DNA from 3 places in the Ruminococcus sp. 1001136sp1_2201st1_G3_2201SCRN_220225 genome. Region 2 is predicted to be linked to each of the others. Evidence: riboswitches for the same ligand, from Rfam matches in the RefSeq annotation. Region 2 holds a riboswitch; each other region holds the start of a gene.
The links. A riboswitch is a leader RNA that binds a small molecule or an ion and turns the genes downstream of it on or off. The one in region 2 is predicted to bind tetrahydrofolate.

Region 1 (6,992 bases), on a different contig from region 2:
ATAAAGAACAGCTCTTTCTTTTGCCAGAATCTGTCCTAATGTAAGTGCAAACGATGTTTTCAGGCAGCGCCCCAACGGAGAATATACTGCATAAATTTCCGTGGTCTTTTTCAGTACAGGAAAAACAGCCGGAGCTACTGCTTTCTCGGCTCCGTAACACGCCATCACTTCCCGCACAACATCTGAAGAGGCCTGATATTTATACACACTTGGATAACGGTCCAGATCCGGTGGGTGCACGCCTTCCGAAAGTATAACAATTTTACCAATTTCCAATTCCTGCACCTGACGGCACATAGCCTTCTGGGAAATCAGCAGCAACTCTATGTGATTCATTTTCCCATAGGCGATCAGACTCTCTACGTTGGTAAATGCCTGAATCTCAAATGGGATATTTTTCTTATGATTAAGATAATCCATAAAATTCAAGGCATAATCCACCTCAAGATCACAGACAGCAAAAATATTCTTCTTCAATAGACACCTCCCGCATAAAGCAATGCACTTAAAAATATAGGAACTGTGAAATGAAAGTTTTCCAACGGCATACCGCTTTTGTAATAGGGTTCTCTTTTTCCTGTTTTGAAATAAACACTGATGTAATGTAATAAGTAAAGAATTCGCTGGCAGACAATGCCGCTTGAAATCATAAGAGCAGCTGATATGACAGCTCCAATCAGAAAGGAATAGGAAATGCAATTGAGAATTTTCGTCGGTCCGATCATGCTTCCAATAACACTCAAGAGCTTGATGTCTCCGGCTCCCAGCATTCTGAATATGAATAAAATCCCCAGAATCAGTATCGGTACCAGCAGACCGCATATCCAAGATCCGAGACTGCTAACATCTATTTTCCATATTCGCGTAAACAAACTGACCAATACACAAAAAAGCAGCCAGCCATTGTCTACCTTCGCTCTCTGAATATCCATCAGAGCGGCGCAGCCTGCCGCTATAGCAGGAAATATTCTGTAAAAAAGCATAGACGTACCATCCCTTCTTTTACATAGGTTTACTAATAACAGGAGGCTATCTTGAAGTATTTTAGAGCCTGTTTGAGAAAGGCTTCCTGTATTTTATCTTTCGTAGAATAGGGAATAGTCGATCTGAAAAGATGACCTTCGATACCAGATGACTTCTGGTGAGTCTTATTATAGGTGCTCTATCTCCATTTGTCCAGTCTTTTTTTTACAAATTTTTCTAAAAAAACTATAAACCTTTTTGTTCTTGCAGTATAATATTAACGGAGGTAAAATTATGACAATATTAACATGTCTTGGTGACAGCATCACCGATTGTGAACACTGCTTTTCCAGAGATTTCCTTGGCAATGGCTATGTAAAAATGCTGTCAGACTGTCTTAAAAGGGACGGCTCAGACTATCAGGTACGCAATTATGGCACTGACGGCTTTACTATAAACAGACTTCTGCAGAGAATTCAGGGTGATTCTGATTTTACAAGTGATATTATAACAATTTTAATCGGAATTAATGATATTGGATTAATAATGAATACGGACAGAACACCGTTTCAGCAGAGGAATATGCTTTTTTCTTTTTACAAATGCTATGCAGATCTTATAACAATATTAGCAAAATCGAACTCGCGCATTATTTTAATGGAGCCTTTTCTTTTTCCCTGGCCTGCCTGTTATAGAACCTGGCTTCCTTTTCGCCAGAAAATATCACAAATGATCCACCAGCTATCAGAACAGTTTCAAATTTCTTATCTTACATTGCATGAGGAATTGAATGAAAAGGCGCGTCGTTATGGATATTCAGAAATTACTACAGATGGGATTCACCTTACTGAGCAGGGACAAAAATTTCTGGCAGACAGATTGTATAAATTAATTTGCGGCTATTCACCGTACTAGTACATCGTTTTCGAAATAACTATACCACTCACTTGTCTGTGAATCCGATTGCACAGGTATAAAAGCCTCGGCGTAGCCCGCTACGCCTGCGTTTTTATACCTGCACACTCGAATTCACATCCTACGCGATTGGTATAGTTATTTACGAAACGATGTACTAGAGCGTGTTTGAAAAAGGCTTTCTGCAAGATGTGTAAAAAGCAATCTGTCTTATAACAGACTATTTTCAGTTGCATTGCTGGATACAATTATGTATAATGACCCTAAACTTATAAAAGAAGGTTTTTTTATGGATAAAATCATTAAAGAAATTGAAGATATGTCACTAAATGCATGGCCCTCCCATAAAATGGAGCTTTATGATGGATGGATTCTCCGTTTTTCCTATTTTTATACACATAGAACAAACAGTGTGGAGCAGTTCGGAACTTCTACCCTTTCCTGGAGGGAAAAGGTTTCTTTCTGCGAAGCAGAGTATGCCCGACTGGGCAGCCCTGCAATTTTTAAGATCAGTCCTCTGGTTTCTCCGGATTTTGATTATCTTCTGGAAAACCGCAACTACGAAATCCAGCATACAACAAATGTTATGGCAGCCTCACTGGATGGAGCAGATCTTTCTGCGCCTTGCGATCAGGTAACTCTTACTGACGATATTCCAGATATTTGGATTGAAAGTCTTTTTGATCTGAAAGGCACCATTAATCCTGTTCACCGTGCTGTAGTTCCATCCATGTATCATGCCATCGTAAAAGACACCGTATGCGCCTCCATCTGGAGTAACGGAAAAATTATTGCAACCGGGCTTGGCATTCTGGATCGAAATTATATTGGATTGTACGCTATCCATGTTCGCGAAGATTTCAGACACAAGGGTTATGCTCGTCAGATTTGTACTGCACTTCTAAAAGAAGGAAAAAAGAAAGGCGCAACTAAGGCCTATCTTCAGGTAGTAGAGGGAAACACTCCAGCACGTAATCTTTATGAATCACTTGGACTTCATTATCTCTACACCTATTGGTTCCGGGTTCAGACACATACAAACTGAAAACTTTTCAGAGCATGTTTAAAAAAGGCTGCGATCAGTGTTTATCCTGATCACAGCCTTTTATTTGGGAATCGTATTTTTTGACTTATTCAACAAGTTGATTTCTCAAACAATCAACTTTCCAGTAAGTACATTGCTTCATAATCCATCTTATGCCATATTATTTAATTTGGGGTTTTGTATATAATTCAGCTCCTGGACTGCTGCCATTTATACGGTCTTCTTCTCCAGCTTAGCAGGTCTTATGTTTCCTACAACCATGCCTGTAAGCGGGCTGAAATAAAGAAGACTGGTAAGTACGCAGTAGATTGGAGTCATGATTGCAAACTGTACAAGACGTCCTGGCATAATTGCATAGAAGTTTGCTCCGATCATTACCAATCCTGCAGTGGTCAGTCCAAGTGTTCCCACTACGCCAGAGACTGCAATTGCGACACACATAACAACAGTCTTTACTTTTCTGTTCTTTTCAGCCATTAGTTTTCCAGCCAGTCCGGGGATCACACCCCAGGCAACTGCTGATAAAGTAATCAGTGGATTAACTCCATAGCCTTTCATAAAACATCCAATGATATCGGCAACAGCACCTTCTACACCACCAGCTACAGGTCCCATCCAAAGACCTGCCAATACAGTGGCGACAGTTCCCAATGTAATTCGATATACACCAAGATCAATTACCAGAACGCGTGACAGCACAAGCTGGATTGCTACCAGCAGTGCAAGGAATACAAGAGTCTTAACACTCCATGTCTGTTTGTTTTTACGCATAAAAAAAACACCTCCATAATGATTAAAATAACAGAGTAGTTACCATAAATAATAATCCCTCCACATTATGAGATGTTCTCACATGTAGCAACGGGTGCGGAAAATATATCGTAAACAGTCCTGCTGCTTTTCGTTTCACGGCGACTCCCCAGCCAATGAACACTTGACGCATAAATTCCTACTTCGCTATTATTTATTTAAAATGATTATAGCACAAAATATAGAAATTTCAATATGTATTTGTTATAATATTCACATAAATAAATTAATCGTTACTGTTCACTGACAAATGTTTGTGCATACTCTCCTCTTTTTCGCATATTCTAAGAATATCTTCCCTTATATAGGAAAAATATTTGACAAAAAGGAGTGTTTCTATGAGTATAAAATCCACAAACAAATCATCTTGCCAAAAACAGCCGCCACTACAGAATCCTTACAATGTTTTTTATAATAATTACATGAATACAAATGCTACTACAGAATGTACAGGACTTGGCTATCGTATGCCGGATAACTCGGAGGAATGGAATGCCTGCCGAGAGGTTTTCGATTTTCTTCCTGTACCATTTCCGGATTCGGAGGATACAAAGCAACAATGAAAAATTTCACAAAACTATTACTTGGCTCTTTGGTACTGTTCTCTCTGTCAGGATGTACTGCCGGTGATATGATCACCAGCTATACTTCTATTTCTGATCAGAGTGAAACCACCTTACAGAACACTTCAGAAACACCCAAACAGCGTGTTTATATGGATGAAATCAAAGGAACCCTTAAGGATTTCACCGGTGCCACCCTGACTATGGAAAGCCAGGAACAAACTTACGTTTTTGATCTTTCTGAAGCAACTTTGGAATGCGAAGATGGCATGATCACTGGAGATGAAATCAGTGTCATTTATGAGGGGCAGCTCTCTAACAAGGATACCAGCACTGTAAAAGCATTGAAAGTAGTAGACGACTTTCACAAAAAGAATCAGCTGGAAGTACGAAAGGCCTATGGGGAAGTACAGAGTCTGACTCCAAATACCATTACCATAAAAAATAAAAAAGGCAAAACAGCCACCTATCCAATCACTGGAACTGAACAATATTATCAGAATGGCATCCGCACCGGTGTATGGGTATACATTCATTTTAAAGGCAAGTTTGCTTCCAGTCAGAATACCCAAAGTTCTTCTCTTAATGCCAGTCATCTGAAAGTACTAAGCATTTCAGATATTGATCCGCTTACACTTCCAGATCCAACACCAACACCAGATCCTGCACAGGTTTCTGCCGATGCCTCAGCAAAAGAACAGCAGATTCATGCAGAAATTCAGAATATTTCCCTGAATACACTCACAGTTCTTCCCTCTGGCTCTGACAGCACAATAAATGTAGACTTGTCTCAGATTCCTTCTTACTTTAAAGGTGGAACAGCACCAGGCTCCTATGTAACCATAACTTGCACTGGACAATTTCAGGGAAATTCACTGGATGGTGTTACTGTTACAGCAGTCACCGGTGATGATCCGGATTCTCTTGGAAGCCGTGAAATTACCAGCTCAGTCAGCGGTACAATTATAGGCCATACAGCAAATACCGTCACACTTCAAACTGGCGATGGCGCAACCATAACCTGCTTTACAGAAGGGGCAAAGGATACCTCCACCAGTAATATGGAATCCGGCGCAGGTATCTGCATTACCTTTGATCCTACAAAATCCAAAAATTCCAACATTTATACATCTATCAAGATTCAGGACGCCTGAAGGTGTCCTGAATCCTTTTCTCTCCATCTGCCAGCCAGGCTCTCACATCCCCGGATTCTCCCAGAATGTCCATAAATGCCTGGTATTCATCCATTAAGCCCTTCCCATGTAAGACCATATAAGCTCCTGCATCACTTCCAAGAGCCACCTTTGCTCGGTACTTGTATGCCAGACGAAGGTTCTTTGCGGCCAGTTCTATAATAGGATCAAGCACTGATTCCTTATATCTTCCACATCCACGAAGATTTCGAATTGTCACAAGAGTAGGAACCCATACACTATCACTGTCAGCTAATTCTATGATTGTTTCCGGATCAATATAATTTCCATGTTCTACTGAATCCACACCAGCTTCCACAGCTGCCTGTACGCCATAAATTCCATTGGTATGGCTCATCACCGCCAACCCTTCTTCATGGGCAATATGTACCATCTCGCAGACTTCCTTCCTGTCTAAAGGCGTTCCAGTAATCTGTCCATGGTTATTAAAATCCAGAAGTCCTGTGGTCATAATTTTAATAAAATCTGCCCCTTTGTTTTTCGCTTCTTTCAAAAGGACATGGTATTCTTTCATAGTGTCAAAACCTTTTCCCACGATAGAGCCATAGTGTCCATTTTTATGGATGGCAAAAACAGGAGTACGATAATCAATTCCATATTCTGGTGCCAGTTTCCTGGCTCTTTCCGATACTCCTAATGCATCTCCACCATCTCTTACAAATACAATCCCCAGCTCTTCATAAGCTTTCAAATGTTTCCGTATCACTTCATCGTTTACATGATCCTTATGAATAGAAATTGCATCTTTATAATTCAGTCCATCCATGATCAGGTGCGCATGACACTCTCCAAACATTTCTTCATATAACACTGATTATCTTGAAAAATAATTCAGCTTTTCCTTTCTTCCGCAGAGCGTGTTTGAAAAAAGGACTTCTGCAAGATGTTCGTCACAATTTGTGGGAGATTTTGTCCGGAGGAGGGCGTCGTAGCGAGCTACGACAACCGAATTCGAGCAAAATATACCGCAAAGTGGGGCGTACAGATTGTGGGAATGCTTTTTCAAACACGCTCTAATACGGATTTTTTCAATCCTCTTTTATTCTTTATTGCAACTATTCAGCGGGTGCTATTCCGCAAGGTGCTTTTGCGAAGGAACTGAACAACTGCTATTTATTTTCGAAAAAGGCTCGAATTTCTTTCTCGGAAGCCTGCACAGACCCCTGTACAAAGAAAGGCTTACCGCCTCCCCTGCCATTCAATACTGCATTCATCTCTTTTGTAAACTGACGTAAGTCTCCGTCTTTTTCTCCCATAGCATACTTATAGCTTCCATCTGCATTCCTGGAGAATACTGCACAACGCCCCTTACAAACCTGTAAAATTGCATCTGTAAGCTTCTGAACGCTTCCTGCTTCCATTCCTTCCTGGAATAAAACCACATTCTCTTTTTCTTTCCATTTAGCAGCTTCGCCAACGATAAATTCTTCTTCTAACGCATGTACTCTTCCCTTCAGAGCAAAATTTTCATCCTGAAGCCTT
Region 2 (6,992 bases):
TGTTTCTTCTTTCTGTTATATTAATTTTCATTTAGTATAAGCGAATTTCCGTATTTACAAGCATTTCTCCCTCATATTGTAGTTTAACAGAGAAAAAACGTTTTTCCTCTGAAAGAAGCAGGTTCAGAAAAACTTTATCACCTTCCCATGTAGGAAGCTCTGGCACTATTTTCTTATCAACCCAGCATAGTTCGCCTTCATTGCATTCAATCAGTTCCCCGGTATATCCATCGGCTGTAAATACACACATAAGCTCAGATTCACATTCGCTGTTTATAAAGGTTACCAGGCCACGAAATTTGTAGGAAGTAAGTGTGAGTCCTGTTTCTTCTTTTACTTCACGCAGAAGACATTCTTCAGGGGATTCCTGATTTTCTGTATGTCCACCTACACCAATCCATTTGCCTTCGTTCATGTCATTTTGCTTTTTTACTCTGTGAAGCATCAAATATTTGCCATCGTTTTCGATATAGCATAAAGTAGTTATTGTCATTTATTCTCCTTCCCGCAGGCACTGCTTTTTTCTGTAAAATATAAAACAAGGGCGATGCATATCAGTTTTATACATGCCCCTGTTTACTGTTTTAAATGATTAGCTTCAGATTTCGCGTGTAGCTTCTTTCAGCCATTCTTTTTCCTCTTCTTCCAGATATGGAGAAATCTTTTTATATACCTGTGCATGATAATTATTAAGAAGTGCCCGTTCCTGCACAGTCATCAGCTCGGGAACAACAGCATCCAGATCAAACGGTACCATAGTCAGATGTTCAAAGCACATGAACTGGCCAAATGAGGTTTTCTCTGCTTTTTTGCATACGAGCAGGTTTTCGTGGCGGATTCCATATTGGTTTTCCACATAGTATCCAGGCTCATCTGATGTGATCATACCCTCTTCCAGTACTGCATTATCTCCCTGAATAATTCTCCAGCGGAAGCTGTTTGGTCCTTCATGAACATTCAGAAGATAACCAACTCCATGTCCTGTTCCATGATTAAAATCCTGTCCCATTTCCCATAACGGACCACGCGCCAGATAATCCAGATTTACACCAGTACAGCCATAACGGAATTTGGCATTTCCAAGGTTCAGCATGCCACGTAAAACAGCGGTAAAATATTTCTTCTGCTCGTCATTCACAGAGCCCATAACAATTGTGCGGGTGGTATCTGTAGTACCTTCGTAATAGTGTCCGCCTGTGTCTGCCAGAAGGAAATTGCCAGGCTCAATGGCAATATCTGTCTCTGGTGTGGCAGAATAATGGTTGATTGCAGCATGAATGCCATAAGAAATAATGGGGTCAAAGCTGTTGTCGATAAAGTTCTCCTGCTGGGCACGGAAGCTGTACAGCTTCTCTCCTGCGCTTAACTCTGTCATTGTAATTTTGCCAACATTTTTCTTTAGCCAGCAGATGAATTTGGTAAGCGCAACTCCGTCTTTGATATGAGCGATACGTTCATTTTCTACTTCTACTGGATTTTTAATTGATTTTGGAAGAAAAGTCAGGTTGGCTTCATCCAGAATCGTTACTTCCTTCGGAATACTGTTTACCAGACGACAGTTGGCTTTCTTTTTACAAAGAAGAACTGTCATGTCTTTCTCAAATGTTTTTACATATTCATAAATGCTGTCATAGGGCAGAATGGTTACGCCATCCTTAGATAATGCGTCCAGAATTGAAGCCGAAAATGCTTTTTCATTTGCAAACAGCCTGATTTCTGTTTTTGTCATTATCAGATAAGAGAGAACAACCGGACAGCAATGTACATCGCCGCCACGAATATTCAGCAGCCATGCAATGTCATCCAGAGAAGTCAGTACAAATCCATCTGCACCTTTCTCTTCCATTGATTTACGGATTCTTGCACATTTGTCAGCACGGGATTCGCCTGCCCATTTTACATCCAGTTCCATAACCGGTTCACAGGAAAGTGCCGGACGATCTTCCCAGATTTCTCCTACCAGATCAGAATCCGTCTGAAGAGTGGCTCCTTTTTTTGCAAGAAGTTCGGTCAGTTCATCTGCTTCTTCGGCGCTGACGGTTCTTCCGTCAAAACCAAGGCACATTCCCTCGCCTAATTTTTCTTCCAGAAACTGGTGCACAGTGGGAACATCTGGTTCTCCCATTTTAAAAAGCTCTACACCCGTTCCCTCCAGCTGTGCGGCCGCCTGGATGAAATATCTTCCATCTGTCCACAATCCAGCCATATCCTGCATGATGACTGCTCTGCCGGCAGATCCGGTAAAACCTGTAATATATTTTCTGCACTTAAAGTATTCTCCTACATATTCAGATGCATGAAAATCATCTGTGGGAACAAGATAAGCATCTATTTTCTTCTCTGCCATTACTTCCCGAAGTGCGGTGATTCGTTCTTTAACTGTCATAAAACTGACTCCTTCCAGTGAATTTTGTCTATTCCTATTATAATATCCACGTTACCCTTTCGCAACCTGTTTAAGAAAAAACACTTTTCTATTCCCAAAAGACGTGATATACTAACTTTCGAAATGAATGATATGCAAAATAGGATTTTATGCGTCAAGTGTTCGGTGAATGGGGAGTTGTCACTGAAACGAAAAGCACGTCTTACGGTATATTATCCGCACCCGTTGCAAGCACTATAAGAGGGATATCTCATATTGTGTCAGAGCCTGCCCGAAAGGAGCTTTCTGCAAGATGCACATTGCGATTTGTGGAAACGTTTTTTAACAGGCTCAAGGGAATGTTTTCGACATACATTCTATCACAATTGGAGATATCCTTTTTTGCGTATTAAGCAGGCAGATATTCGAATTCGAAAATCCTTCCCCGGTTTTATCAAAAAAGGATAGTCTCCGCAATCAAATACAAAGGAGGTTATTTTTAATGGTTGACAAACAAAAAGTAGAACAGGCCATCCGCCTGCTTCTGGAAGGAATCGGTGAGGATATTACCCGGGAGGGACTGATTGATACTCCCGACAGAATTGCACGTATGTGCGAGGAAATTTACGGTGGTCTCGATCAGGAAGCAGATCACCATTTACTGAAGCAGTTTCCAGTAGAAAATAATGAGATCGTATTGGAAAAAGATATTACTTTTTACTCTATGTGCGAGCATCATCTGATGCCTTTTTATGGTAAGGCGCACCTGGCTTATATTCCCGATGGAAAAGTCACAGGATTAAGCAAGCTGGCACGTACGGTAGAGGTTTATGCCAGAAGACCGCAGATCCAGGAACGCCTCACAGTACAGATTGCGGACGCTCTGGAGCGTGCCCTCTCTCCGAAGGGAATTATGGTTATGCTGGAAGCAGAACACACCTGCATGACCATGCGAGGCGTTAAAAAGCCAGGAAGCAAAACAATTACAACTGTAACCCGCGGAGCCTTCAAAGAAGATAAGGAGCTGCAGAAAATGTTCCTTTCCATGGTCGGAAAATGAGCAGTTCTTTTTCTGAAACAAACCGTATTTCTTTAATCTGGCGGCATCCCCTTTATCAAAAGCACTGTGAGAAAATACAGGAGCTTGAAAAAGATCGTATTTTCTGCAGACATACGCCGGAACACTTTCTGGATGTTGCCAGGCTGATGTATATTTATTCTCTGGAAAACAAGCTTAATCTGTCCAGGGAAATCATTTATGCCACTGCTCTTCTTCATGACATTGGCCGTGCGCAGCAATATCTGTCGGGTATTTCTCATGACATTGCAGGAGCTGAAATAGCCGGAAAGATTCTGGCAGATCTGCATTTTACAGAGCAGGAAAAAGAGGAAATATTATCTGCGATCAGTCAGCACAGGACGGATGGATCTGATAATGTGTTGGCTATGCTGCTATATAAGGCTGATAAAAAGTCCAGAAATTGTTTTTCATGTTCAGCAGCTTCAGAATGTTACTGGCCTTCTGAGAAAAAAAATCTGACAATTGAATATTAAGCCTTCTAAAAAATCTAACAGAAAGGATGGTTTCTATTTATGAAAATTGGAAATCGTTTTTTTGATACACAAAATCACACTTATATAATGGGAATTTTAAATATTACTCCTGATTCTTTTTCCGATGGCGGGAAATGGAATCATTTAGATGAAGCTTTGCGGCATACAGAAGCCATGATCGCGGATGGTGCGGATATTATCGATATTGGCGGGGAGTCTACGCGTCCCGGACACACGCCGGTCAGTGCAGAGGAAGAAGCTCAGAGAGTTTTGCCCGTTATCGAAGCGGTCAGAAAACGTTTTGACATTCCCATTTCTGTAGATACCTTCAAAAGCAGCGTGGCAGAAAGTGCGATTCAGGCCGGTGCAGATCTGGTCAACGATATCTGGGGATTAAAATATGATTCTGAAATGGGAGCTGTAATTGCCAAATATGATGTTGCATGCTGTCTCATGCACAATAAGTCCAATACAGAATATAACAATTTTCTCATCGATATGCTTTCTGAGACACAGGAATGTGTCAATCTTGCAAGAAAAGCAGGAATCAAAGATGAGAAAATCATTCTCGATCCAGGGGTTGGATTTGGAAAAACATTTGAGATGAATCTGGAAACTATGAATCATCTGGAGCTTTTTAAGAATCTGGGCTTTCCGGTTCTTCTTGGCACCTCACGCAAGTCGATGATCGGACTGGCACTTGATCTGCCTGTAGACCAGCGTGTAGAGGGAACACTGGCTACCAGTGTAATTGGTGTGATGAAGGGCTGTTCTTTTGTGCGTGTTCATGATGTCAAGGAAAACAGACGCGTAATCCAGATGACAGAAGCAATTTTGGGTTGTAATTGAGAGTAAAGAGGACATTCGCAATCCGCTTTGCTACTTGCTCATGAACGCAGTCGCGAAGCGACTGCGTTCAAATTCCTCAAAATTGTAAATAGCCAACAGAAAGGAACAACTGTTATGGATAAAACCAGATTTGATAAAATAGAAATTAAAGAACTGGAAATTTTTGCCAACCATGGTGTCTATCCGGAAGAAAATGTACTTGGACAAAAATTTGTTATTTCTGCCACCCTCTTTACCCACACACGTCAGGCCGGGTTAACGGATGATCTGTCTGCTTCTATCAATTACGGAGAAGTCAGCCACATGATTACAGATTTCACCAGAAAACATACTTTTAAGCTTCTGGAAGCACTTGCAGAAAATCTTGCAGAGATGCTGCTCGACTCTCTTTCCGGTCTGGAACAGATCACACTGAAAATTGAAAAGCCCTGGGCTCCTGTTGGTCTTCCACTGAAAACCGTATCTGTGGAAATCACAAGAAAATGGCATACTGCATACATTGCTTTTGGCTCTAATATGGGAGATAAAAAGCTGTTCATCGACAATGGGATACGTGGTTTGAAAAAAACAAAAGGATGCCGGATAGAGGCCGTTTCTGATTATCTTGTAACAGAACCTTATGGTGTTACCGATCAGGATGAATTTCTGAATGGAGTTTTGAAAATGCGTACCCTTCTTTCACCGGAAGAATTGCTGGAACGTCTTCATCAGCTGGAACAGGAGGCAAACCGGGAACGTATTATTCACTGGGGTCCTCGTACTCTGGATCTGGATATTCTCTTTTATGATCAGGAAATCATTGATACTGCAGATCTTCACATCCCCCATCCGGATATGCAGAATCGTGACTTTGTGCTGGCTCCTATGAACCAGATTGCCCCTTACCTCAGGCATCCTGTACTAAATCAGACAATTTCACAGCTTTTAAATATTCTTCTTTGCCGCTAAACGAACATGTCGCCTACCGGAGACATCACATATGAAAGTCAGCTGTTCCGCGCCTATGACGCTCCCACAGCTGCCGACCGTATTCGTAATCCGTGCTATCACGCCACCGTACGGTTCCGTATACAGCGGTTCAACCAACTTAACAAGTGACAATCTAACATTGGGGCTGCCGGAAAACAGGCAGCCCCTTGTGTAATAATTCGCATCTGCTGTCAGGAAGTGAGACGCTGTCCGCAATATTCACAGTTGCACAGGCGCCCTTTTATTATCTGATTCTTTGCACCGCAGCTGGGACAGGTAACTGTAATATAAATCTTCTCATTCACACGTCTGTTTGGTGCAGTAATCAATATATAATTTTCTTCTCTGTCTATCTGAATATTTCGAATATACCCTTTGGCAATCATTTTTTCCAATTTCCTTACAGCATCTTTTCCCATCTCAGTCTCAAACTTCTCAAATGAGAGCGTGCTCTGGGCATAAGATTCAAACCAACAGGCTATTTCTCTGGCTTTTTTCTTCTTCAATGCTTTTTGGATTTCCCGGAAGGTGGGATACAAAAATAACAATCCCAGTATAATCTCCGTTGCTGCCATTCCCCAGCGTCCTTCACCAATATATTTCTCTGCTGCGCCAATAGCTCCCAGAGTAAAAAGTATACAGAAGCCACAAAGAACCCATTTCAGTTTTCCTAACACTCCTGTTTTTTTATTCTTTTCTGTTAAAAAATCATTCATGTCTGTTTCCTCTTTCCCCAATTAATCAATCTCTGTTATATACGAAAGCCTGTTTAAAAAATCATTCCTGCAATCTGCACGCCCTGATGAATCTTCTGTCAGCATATACCCAAATCCGTCTGTCAGCCAGCTCCCAGCAAAAGCCACGCATCGCCTAACGGATCGTAATAATAAACCACATTATCTCCTGCCGCATAATATTTTTCTTTTGTAAAATGTTCCTCATGATCTGTCCCTATAACAAATACCGGACAGTTTCTTCCCTCAATATACTCCTCCGTACCGGTATACCACAGGGACATTCCAAGACCAAGGTAATAACTACCTTCGTCTGTTTGCGCAATCAAGTCCCTGGCAATATTTATATCCAATGAATAATCATACTCTGATTGATACTCATCCCAATCATAATATATTGAAAAATCATAGCAGTAGGCTTCCGCTGGATCATTGTCGTTCCATCTGCAGTTATCGTTATTTTGCCATCAGCATACTCACATTCTACCGTTTGATCGCTATAAGTCATCAACAATTTATCA
Region 3 (6,992 bases), on a different contig from region 2:
TGAGTACTAAGTATCATCCCTATTGCTACAAGATTGCCTGGAATTTATTAGCGAATAGAGAAGATGCCGAGGAATGTCTGAATGATACCTGGTTTTCAGTATGGTCACAGATTCCTCCTACGCATCCTCCTGTATTGGCACACTTTTGCGGTCGGATTACAAGAAATCTTAGTATTGACCGTATAAGAAAAAAGTTTGCAGGCAAGCGCCCGGATGTTCATATGGCAGATGTTATGGATGAAATGGAGCAGCTAAATGTAACTTATACCGTGGAAGAACAGCTGGCAGAAAAAGAACTGATGGAAACCATAAATCGTTTTTTGGAAGAGATGTCTCCAAAGGACAGATATATTTTTGTACGAAGATACTGGTTTTTGGATCCTGTTTCTGCAATATCCAAAAGGCATCATATGTCAGTGGGAAGCGTGAAAATGAATTTATACAGAAACCGGAAAAAGCTGTTGAAACTGTTGGAAAAAGAAGGAGGACGCATATGAAAAAGTTTGATTTTTCAAAAGAATTTGGTAATATTGATCCGAAATATATAGAGGAAGCAGAGCGGGAATGGAGTGACAAAAAGGAAAACTGGAGACCAAAATGGTGGAGCAAAGCAGCAGCTGCCTGTGTGATTGTCACCTTGGGTTCTGTTATCTTTTCTAATCCGCATATCCAGGCTTCAATAAAAAATATTACATTGTCCATAGGAGAAACCCTTGGTTTCCCCAAAAGCATTGAATCTTATACGGAAGTGTTGAATACCTCTAAGGAAGACAAAGGAATTACTGTAACATTAAAAGAAGTGGTTCTGGATAATGGGGTTCTGTTAACAAAGGTGCATGCAGAAAAAACATCTTCCGGGCAAAAGGGCACGGATGATGTCCAGGATGCCTGGACCTTTGCCAATACACAGCTTAACATTGATTATCAGAAAACTACAATAAATGGACAGAAAATTGAAGAATACGAAAGCGGACACTATCTGCCGTATTCGGATGAGGATTTACTAAATACCGGACTGGATGAAAATGTCTATGATGCTGTTCTGGAATCCCGCTTTTCCCTTGATGAGGATTTGGGAGAAAATCCGGAAGTACATTTGGTACTTGGTGCTTATCAAAATGAAAATCTTGGCGAAGATTATTTTGCAGAATTTGAGTTTGATTTTTCTATTCCTCATGCGGAGCTTATGAAACAGACAGTTCATAAAAAGCTAGAAGATATTTCTATTAAAACAGAAGAAGGAACCGTGAAATTAACAGACTTTTCCATGAATAAACTGCAAAGTATAATTGCGGCAGAAATTCCGGAAGAACTTGAGGAAAAGCTGTATAAAGGTAATGAGATGATGCTTATGGGGACAGACAGTAAAGGAAATCAGGTACAGTATGAACTGCGCAGTAATTCAGCAGATGGTAAATCTCAATGGAGTTTTAAAACCAGTTTCTGGGGCATGTATCAGCTGGATTCTGACGGTCCGGTTCTTTTACTCCCGGATATTGACAGCGATTATCTGGAATTACAGCTTTATACCAGAGAGCCTTATATGGCTGCTGCAGACACTATCTGGGTTGATGACGATTTTGTAGAAATTGGTGAGACTACAGAAGAAGTGGAAGAAGTTCCAGAGGATACTTTGGAGGGAGAAAATCCGTCAGATGCAGAGGAGCCGATTGAAACTCAAATTATCGGAGGGGCAGTAGCTCCCACAGAAGTAAGGCTTCAAGACGATACAGACCAGAAAGAAAATACCGACGCAGCAAATAAAACGGATGAAGATTATGGAACCGAAGAAAGCGCATATGATGGAACTACAGGTGAAATCACTGCAGAATCTGACTGGACACCTGTCGGTGAAAAAATAAGGATTCAGATTAAGTAGAGAAACGTGAATCTTCTTAAAAAATACCATGTCAAAGAAGCTTTGCATACCTGTTTTTTCCACTGTAAAAGGTAAATTGCTTTTCATTAGGCAGAATTTTTTATATAATCCAAGTGAGAAGCAAAACCGATTGGAAGAACAGGAGCAGAGCAAATATGAACATTGGAACGCAGATATTAAAAATACGAAAAGAAAAGGCGCTGACTCAGGAGGAATTTGGAAAAATATTTCATGTTACCAGACAGACTGTGTCTAATTGGGAGAATGAAAAGAGATTCACGTTCATGGAAAAACAAATTCGTGCGATTTGACCAGATTGTGGGGAAAGCTGTTGTAAGATACTATCCTTCTTTTAAGTGGTTAGGATAATAAGAAACGCGAATATCAGTGGCTTATTTAGTACTGGAATATTCGCGTTTTTTATTTGATATCGCAAAGTTTTTATATTTTCAAATATATGTAATCAGTTGGCAGCCGGTTTTCTAAAAAGATTAAAAATTCCTGTCTGCTCAATCAATCTTGTGATGGTAAAGAAGATAAAGGAATCGATTGGCCACATGATCAGGTTCTTTACAGTACGCATTGGGAGGATTGCAAGGAATCCTTTTCCGTATAGCATGTCCAGCCATAAGGTATTTAACAGAACATTTACAATCAGAACGACAACCAGTTTTGCAATCAGCACGCGACGGAAAGTGAGCTTATGTTTGTAGTAAAAACATCCATAAATAAATGCCGCGAGCATTGCGTTAAAGGTGAACCCAAAGAAAAATGGACCATCAGGGCGGATAAAGAATTTCACAGTATCCAGCACACCGGCAAACAAACATCCGGTAATGGGTCCAAACAGATAATCAGCAATCTGGTTTGGAATACCGGAAAATCCAATTTTTACATAGGGACCGATATTGATAGAAGCAACTGAATTTAAAATCAGTGCCAGGGCAGCAAGCATTGCACAGACTGCCAGGGTAGAAGTGGTTTTCAGCTCTTTGGCTGAGGTGAGAAACATGTTCTTTGTTTTCTCCATAAAAAAATTACCTCCTTTTCTTTTTTCGCTCACAATAGGAGATAATTTATGGATTCATATTTATCTTCTGTTGCAGCGAGAAGCAATCCACGAACCGCAAGATTTCTCTTTTCGTCCTCCGGCAACTCTCCATCCGGAAGGCACTTTACGCTCATGAATTTACTCTGCATTACTTTACATGGGGCAGTATATAGCATATTATTGGAAAAAGCAAGAAAAAAATATATAAAAATATAAGTTTTTGCAATTAAGAAAACAGACAAGAAATCGTGGCATTTTCTCCATATTTTCTAAAACTTTGTCCATATGTTTTTACAAAAATCAGACTATAATAAAAGAAAAAACCGTTCAGGAGGAATCATTATGGCAATTTTAGTTACAGGTGGTGCTGGTTATATTGGAAGCCACACGGTAGTGGAGCTTCAGAATGCAGGATATGATGTTGTGGTACTGGACAATTTAAGCAATGCAAGTGAAAAAGCACTGGACAGAGTATCAAAAATCACAGGAAAACCAGTGAAGTTTTATAAGGCAGATATTCTGGACAGAGATGCTTTAAATGATATTTTTGATAAGGAAACTATTGAGTCCTGTATCCATTTTGCAGGTTTGAAGGCAGTTGGAGAATCTGTGGTTAAGCCCTGGGAGTATTATGAAAATAACATAGCAGGCACTTTAACTCTGGTTGATGTAATGAGAAAACATAATGTGAAAAATATTATTTTCTCTTCTTCAGCAACTGTATATGGAGATCCGGCGCAGATTCCGATTACAGAAGAATGCCCAAAGGGACAGTGTACGAATCCGTATGGCTGGACAAAATCCATGCTGGAACAAGTGCTTACCGATATCCAGAAAGCAGATCCAGAATGGAATGTTATGCTTCTTCGTTACTTTAATCCAATTGGCGCACATAAGAGTGGAACAATTGGAGAGAACCCAAATGGCATTCCCAATAACCTTATGCCATATATTACACAGGTAGCAGTTGGTAAGCTGAAGGAACTTGGTGTATTTGGAAATGATTATGATACTCCGGATGGAACTGGTGTAAGAGACTATATTCATGTTGTGGATCTGGCAAAGGGGCATGTAAAAGCGCTTAAGAAAATCGGGGAAAATCCTGGGCTTGCGATTTACAATCTGGGAACCGGAAAGGGCTATAGTGTTCTTGATATTGTAAAGAATTTTGAAGCGGCAACTGGTGTGAAAATTCCATATGTGATCAAACCTCGCCGAGCCGGAGATATTGCAACTTGTTATTGTGATGCATCTAAGGCAGAAAAAGAGCTTGGCTGGAAAGCAGAGAACGGTATCCGTGAGATGTGTGAAGATTCCTGGAGATGGCAGTCTAATAATCCGCAGGGATATGAAGAATAGGATGTATATTTAAAATAAGAGAGCTGTAAGATGCAGCCCTCTTATTTTTTTGAATAATTGACCTTATGTTATAAATGAACGCATTTTTTATCCTGAAATATTCTATTTTTTAAAATTCTACAATTTTGTGCATGTTTTGTTAAATGTTGTTTATGTAATTTTGGGAAAGATAAAGATATAATTATATTCGGATTAAGGAAGTACGAAAATAAACCTGAAAAAACAGGAGAAAGAGAAGGAAAACATGGAAGAAAAAAGATATTTGAAATGGTACAACAAAGTCGGATACGGTTCCGGAGATGTGGCTGGAAATGTGGTATATGCATTCCTTTCCACCTTCGTAATGCTCTATCTGACCAATACTGTTGGATTGAACCCGGGTATTGTAGGAACATTGATTGCAGTATCAAAACTGTTTGATGGAGTGACCGATATTTTCTTCGGCTCTATGATTGATAAGACAAAAACAAAAATGGGAAAAGCAAAACCTTGGATGCTGTATGGTTATATCGGCTGTGCAGTTACTTTGATCGGTGTATTTGCAATTCCGGAAAGTCTTGGACAGACAGCGCAGTATGCATGGTTCTTTATTGCATATTCCCTGTTAAATGCAGTGTTCTATACAGCAAATAACATTGCATATTCAGCTCTTACAGCTCTGATTACCAAAAACAGCAAAGAACGTGTAGAAATGGGATCTTACCGTTTTATCTTTGCATTTTCTACCAGTCTTTTGATCCAGTCTGTTACTATCAAGTTTGTTGAGATTATGGGAGGGGGAGCTGCTGGATGGAGAATTGTAGCAATCATTTATGCCATCATTGGACTTATTATAAATACAGTTTCTGCATTATCTGTAAAAGAGCTTCCAGAAGAAGTCTTAAACGAAGATGCATCAAGCGCAGTAGATGAAAAATATAGCCTTATTGAAGCTGCAAAACTGTTATTTTCCAACAGATTTTATATTATGATCTGCGTAACCTACATTCTGCAGCAGATTTATTCCGCAATGCTCAGTATGGGTATTTATTACATGATGTATGTATTGAAAAACGAGGATCTGTTCCCGGTATTTTCCTGGGTAATCAATATCCCGTTAATCATTGCACTGGTTATTACACCATCTTTAGTAGCAAAATGGAAAGGGTTATATAAGCTGAATCTGGTTGGATATACCATTGGAACCATTGGACGTGCCCTTGTAGTAGTTGCTGCTTATATGGGAAGCGTACCGCTTATGATTGCCTTTACAGCCGTTGCTGCATTTGGTATGGGACCATGGCAGGGTGATATGAATGCGGTGATTGCTAACTGTTCAGAGTATACTTATCTGACAAAGCATAAACGTGTAGACGGAACCATGTATTCCTGTACTTCCCTTGGTGTGAAACTTGGAGGAGGACTTGGAACTGCGATTACAGGCTGGCTTCTGGAATTCAGCCACTTTAACAGTTCACTTGCTGTACAGCCGGATTCCTGCCTTAGCATGCTTCATACTATGTATCTGTGGATTCCAGTTGTGATTTGTGTAATCATTACTTTTATTATGTCACAGATGAATGTAGAAAAGGCAAATGAAAAATTAAAGAACAGTAAAATGCTGAAAGCAAAATAATCATTAAGATAACGAAATATAGCAATGGGATGTAACAATAAAAATGTCTAGAGGATGATTATGAACTATAGCGGCTTAAAAGAAGACAAAAGATTAATTGAAGCAGTACCGACCGCAAGACAGATTGCATATGAAAGTATGGAATTTTTCTGTTTCATTCATTTTACAGTAAATACCTTTACCGGAAGAGAATGGGGCGATGGAACAGAGCCGGAATCTATTTTTAATCCGACAGAGCTGGATGCAAAACAGTGGGCGAAAACAGCCGCAGAGGGCGGTATGAAGGGACTGATTCTTACCTGCAAACATCACGACGGATTCTGCCTGTGGCCATCAAAATACACCGAACACAGTATCAAAAACTCTCCATATAAAAATGGAAAGGGTGATATTGTAAGAGAAACAATGGAGGCTTGCAAAGAATATGGCCTGAAGTTTGGTGTTTATCTTTCTCCTTGGGACAGAAACAATGAATCCTATGGAAAAGGAAAAGAGTATGATGACTATTATGTGAATCAGCTTACAGAGCTTCTGACAGAGTATGGTGATATTTTTGTAGTATGGTTGGACGGTGCCTGTGGGGAAGGCGCAAACGGAAAGGTACAGAAATATAACTGGCAAAGATACTACCAGGTAGTTCGCAAGCTACAGCCAAATGCTGTGATCTCTATTTCTGGTCCTGATATCCGTTGGTGTGGAAATGAAGCTGGTGAGGTACGCCCAAGTGAATGGAGCGTGGTAGCAGCAGATATGAAAGATCCGGCTCTGACCGCAGAGTTAAGCCAGCAGGAGGATAATGAAGAGTTCCGTGAAAGACCATTGGATGAAACACAGTCTGATCTGGGAAGCAGGGAACGTCTTGCGAAGGAAGAACGACTTGCCTGGTATCCGGCTGAGACAGATGTCTCCATCAGACCGGGCTGGTTCTATCACGAAGAAGAGGATGATAAAGTACGTTCTTTTGAGAATCTGAAGGATATTTACTTAAAATCAGTTGGTGGAAATACTACACTTCTGTTAAACATCCCTCCGATGAAAAACGGAAAGATCCATCCAACGGATATTCAGAACCTGAAGCAGTTAGGTGG

Region 1: another riboswitch for tetrahydrofolate. It lies ahead of AB5642_RS13790 (folate family ECF transporter S component); the one in region 2 lies ahead of folE (GTP cyclohydrolase I FolE).
Region 3: another riboswitch for tetrahydrofolate. It lies ahead of AB5642_RS06795 (folate family ECF transporter S component); the one in region 2 lies ahead of folE (GTP cyclohydrolase I FolE).

Annotation. Positions count from the first base shown of each region.
Region 1 covers NZ_JBCOME010000043.1:28,920-35,911, reverse strand. Annotated here, with positions in the region: gene AB5642_RS13810 (hypothetical protein) at 1-477, opposite strand, end outside; gene AB5642_RS13805 (prepilin peptidase) at 474-983, opposite strand; gene AB5642_RS13800 (GDSL-type esterase/lipase family protein) at 1,258-1,878, shown strand; gene AB5642_RS13795 (N-acetyltransferase) at 2,168-2,923, shown strand; gene AB5642_RS13790 (folate family ECF transporter S component) at 3,134-3,694, opposite strand; THF riboswitch at 3,781-3,882, opposite strand; gene AB5642_RS13785 (hypothetical protein) at 4,072-4,296, shown strand; gene AB5642_RS13780 (hypothetical protein) at 4,293-5,450, shown strand; gene AB5642_RS13775 (Xaa-Pro dipeptidase) at 5,431-6,321, opposite strand; gene AB5642_RS13770 (DUF6783 domain-containing protein) at 6,325-6,474, opposite strand; gene AB5642_RS13765 (DUF6783 domain-containing protein) at 6,406-6,612, shown strand; gene AB5642_RS13760 (alanyl-tRNA editing protein) at 6,620-6,992, opposite strand, start outside.
Region 2 covers NZ_JBCOME010000063.1:13,649-20,640, reverse strand. Annotated here, with positions in the region: gene AB5642_RS16885 (8-oxo-dGTP diphosphatase) at 32-493, opposite strand; gene AB5642_RS16880 (aminopeptidase P family protein) at 599-2,386, opposite strand; THF riboswitch at 2,520-2,616, shown strand; gene folE (GTP cyclohydrolase I FolE) at 2,868-3,425, shown strand; gene AB5642_RS16870 (HD domain-containing protein) at 3,422-3,919, shown strand; gene folP (dihydropteroate synthase) at 3,959-4,768, shown strand; gene folK (2-amino-4-hydroxy-6-hydroxymethyldihydropteridine diphosphokinase) at 4,883-5,716, shown strand; gene AB5642_RS16855 (hypothetical protein) at 5,748-5,912, shown strand; gene AB5642_RS16850 (hypothetical protein) at 5,929-6,453, opposite strand; gene AB5642_RS16845 (hypothetical protein) at 6,576-6,824, opposite strand; gene AB5642_RS16840 (hypothetical protein) at 6,815-6,992, opposite strand, start outside.
Region 3 covers NZ_JBCOME010000015.1:289-7,280, forward strand. Annotated here, with positions in the region: gene AB5642_RS06780 (RNA polymerase sigma factor) at 1-497, shown strand, start outside; gene AB5642_RS06785 (DUF4179 domain-containing protein) at 494-1,879, shown strand; gene AB5642_RS06790 (helix-turn-helix transcriptional regulator) at 2,035-2,190, shown strand; gene AB5642_RS06795 (folate family ECF transporter S component) at 2,343-2,909, opposite strand; THF riboswitch at 2,981-3,078, opposite strand; gene galE (UDP-glucose 4-epimerase GalE) at 3,273-4,289, shown strand; gene AB5642_RS06805 (MFS transporter) at 4,534-5,904, shown strand; gene AB5642_RS06810 (alpha-L-fucosidase) at 5,965-6,992, shown strand, end outside.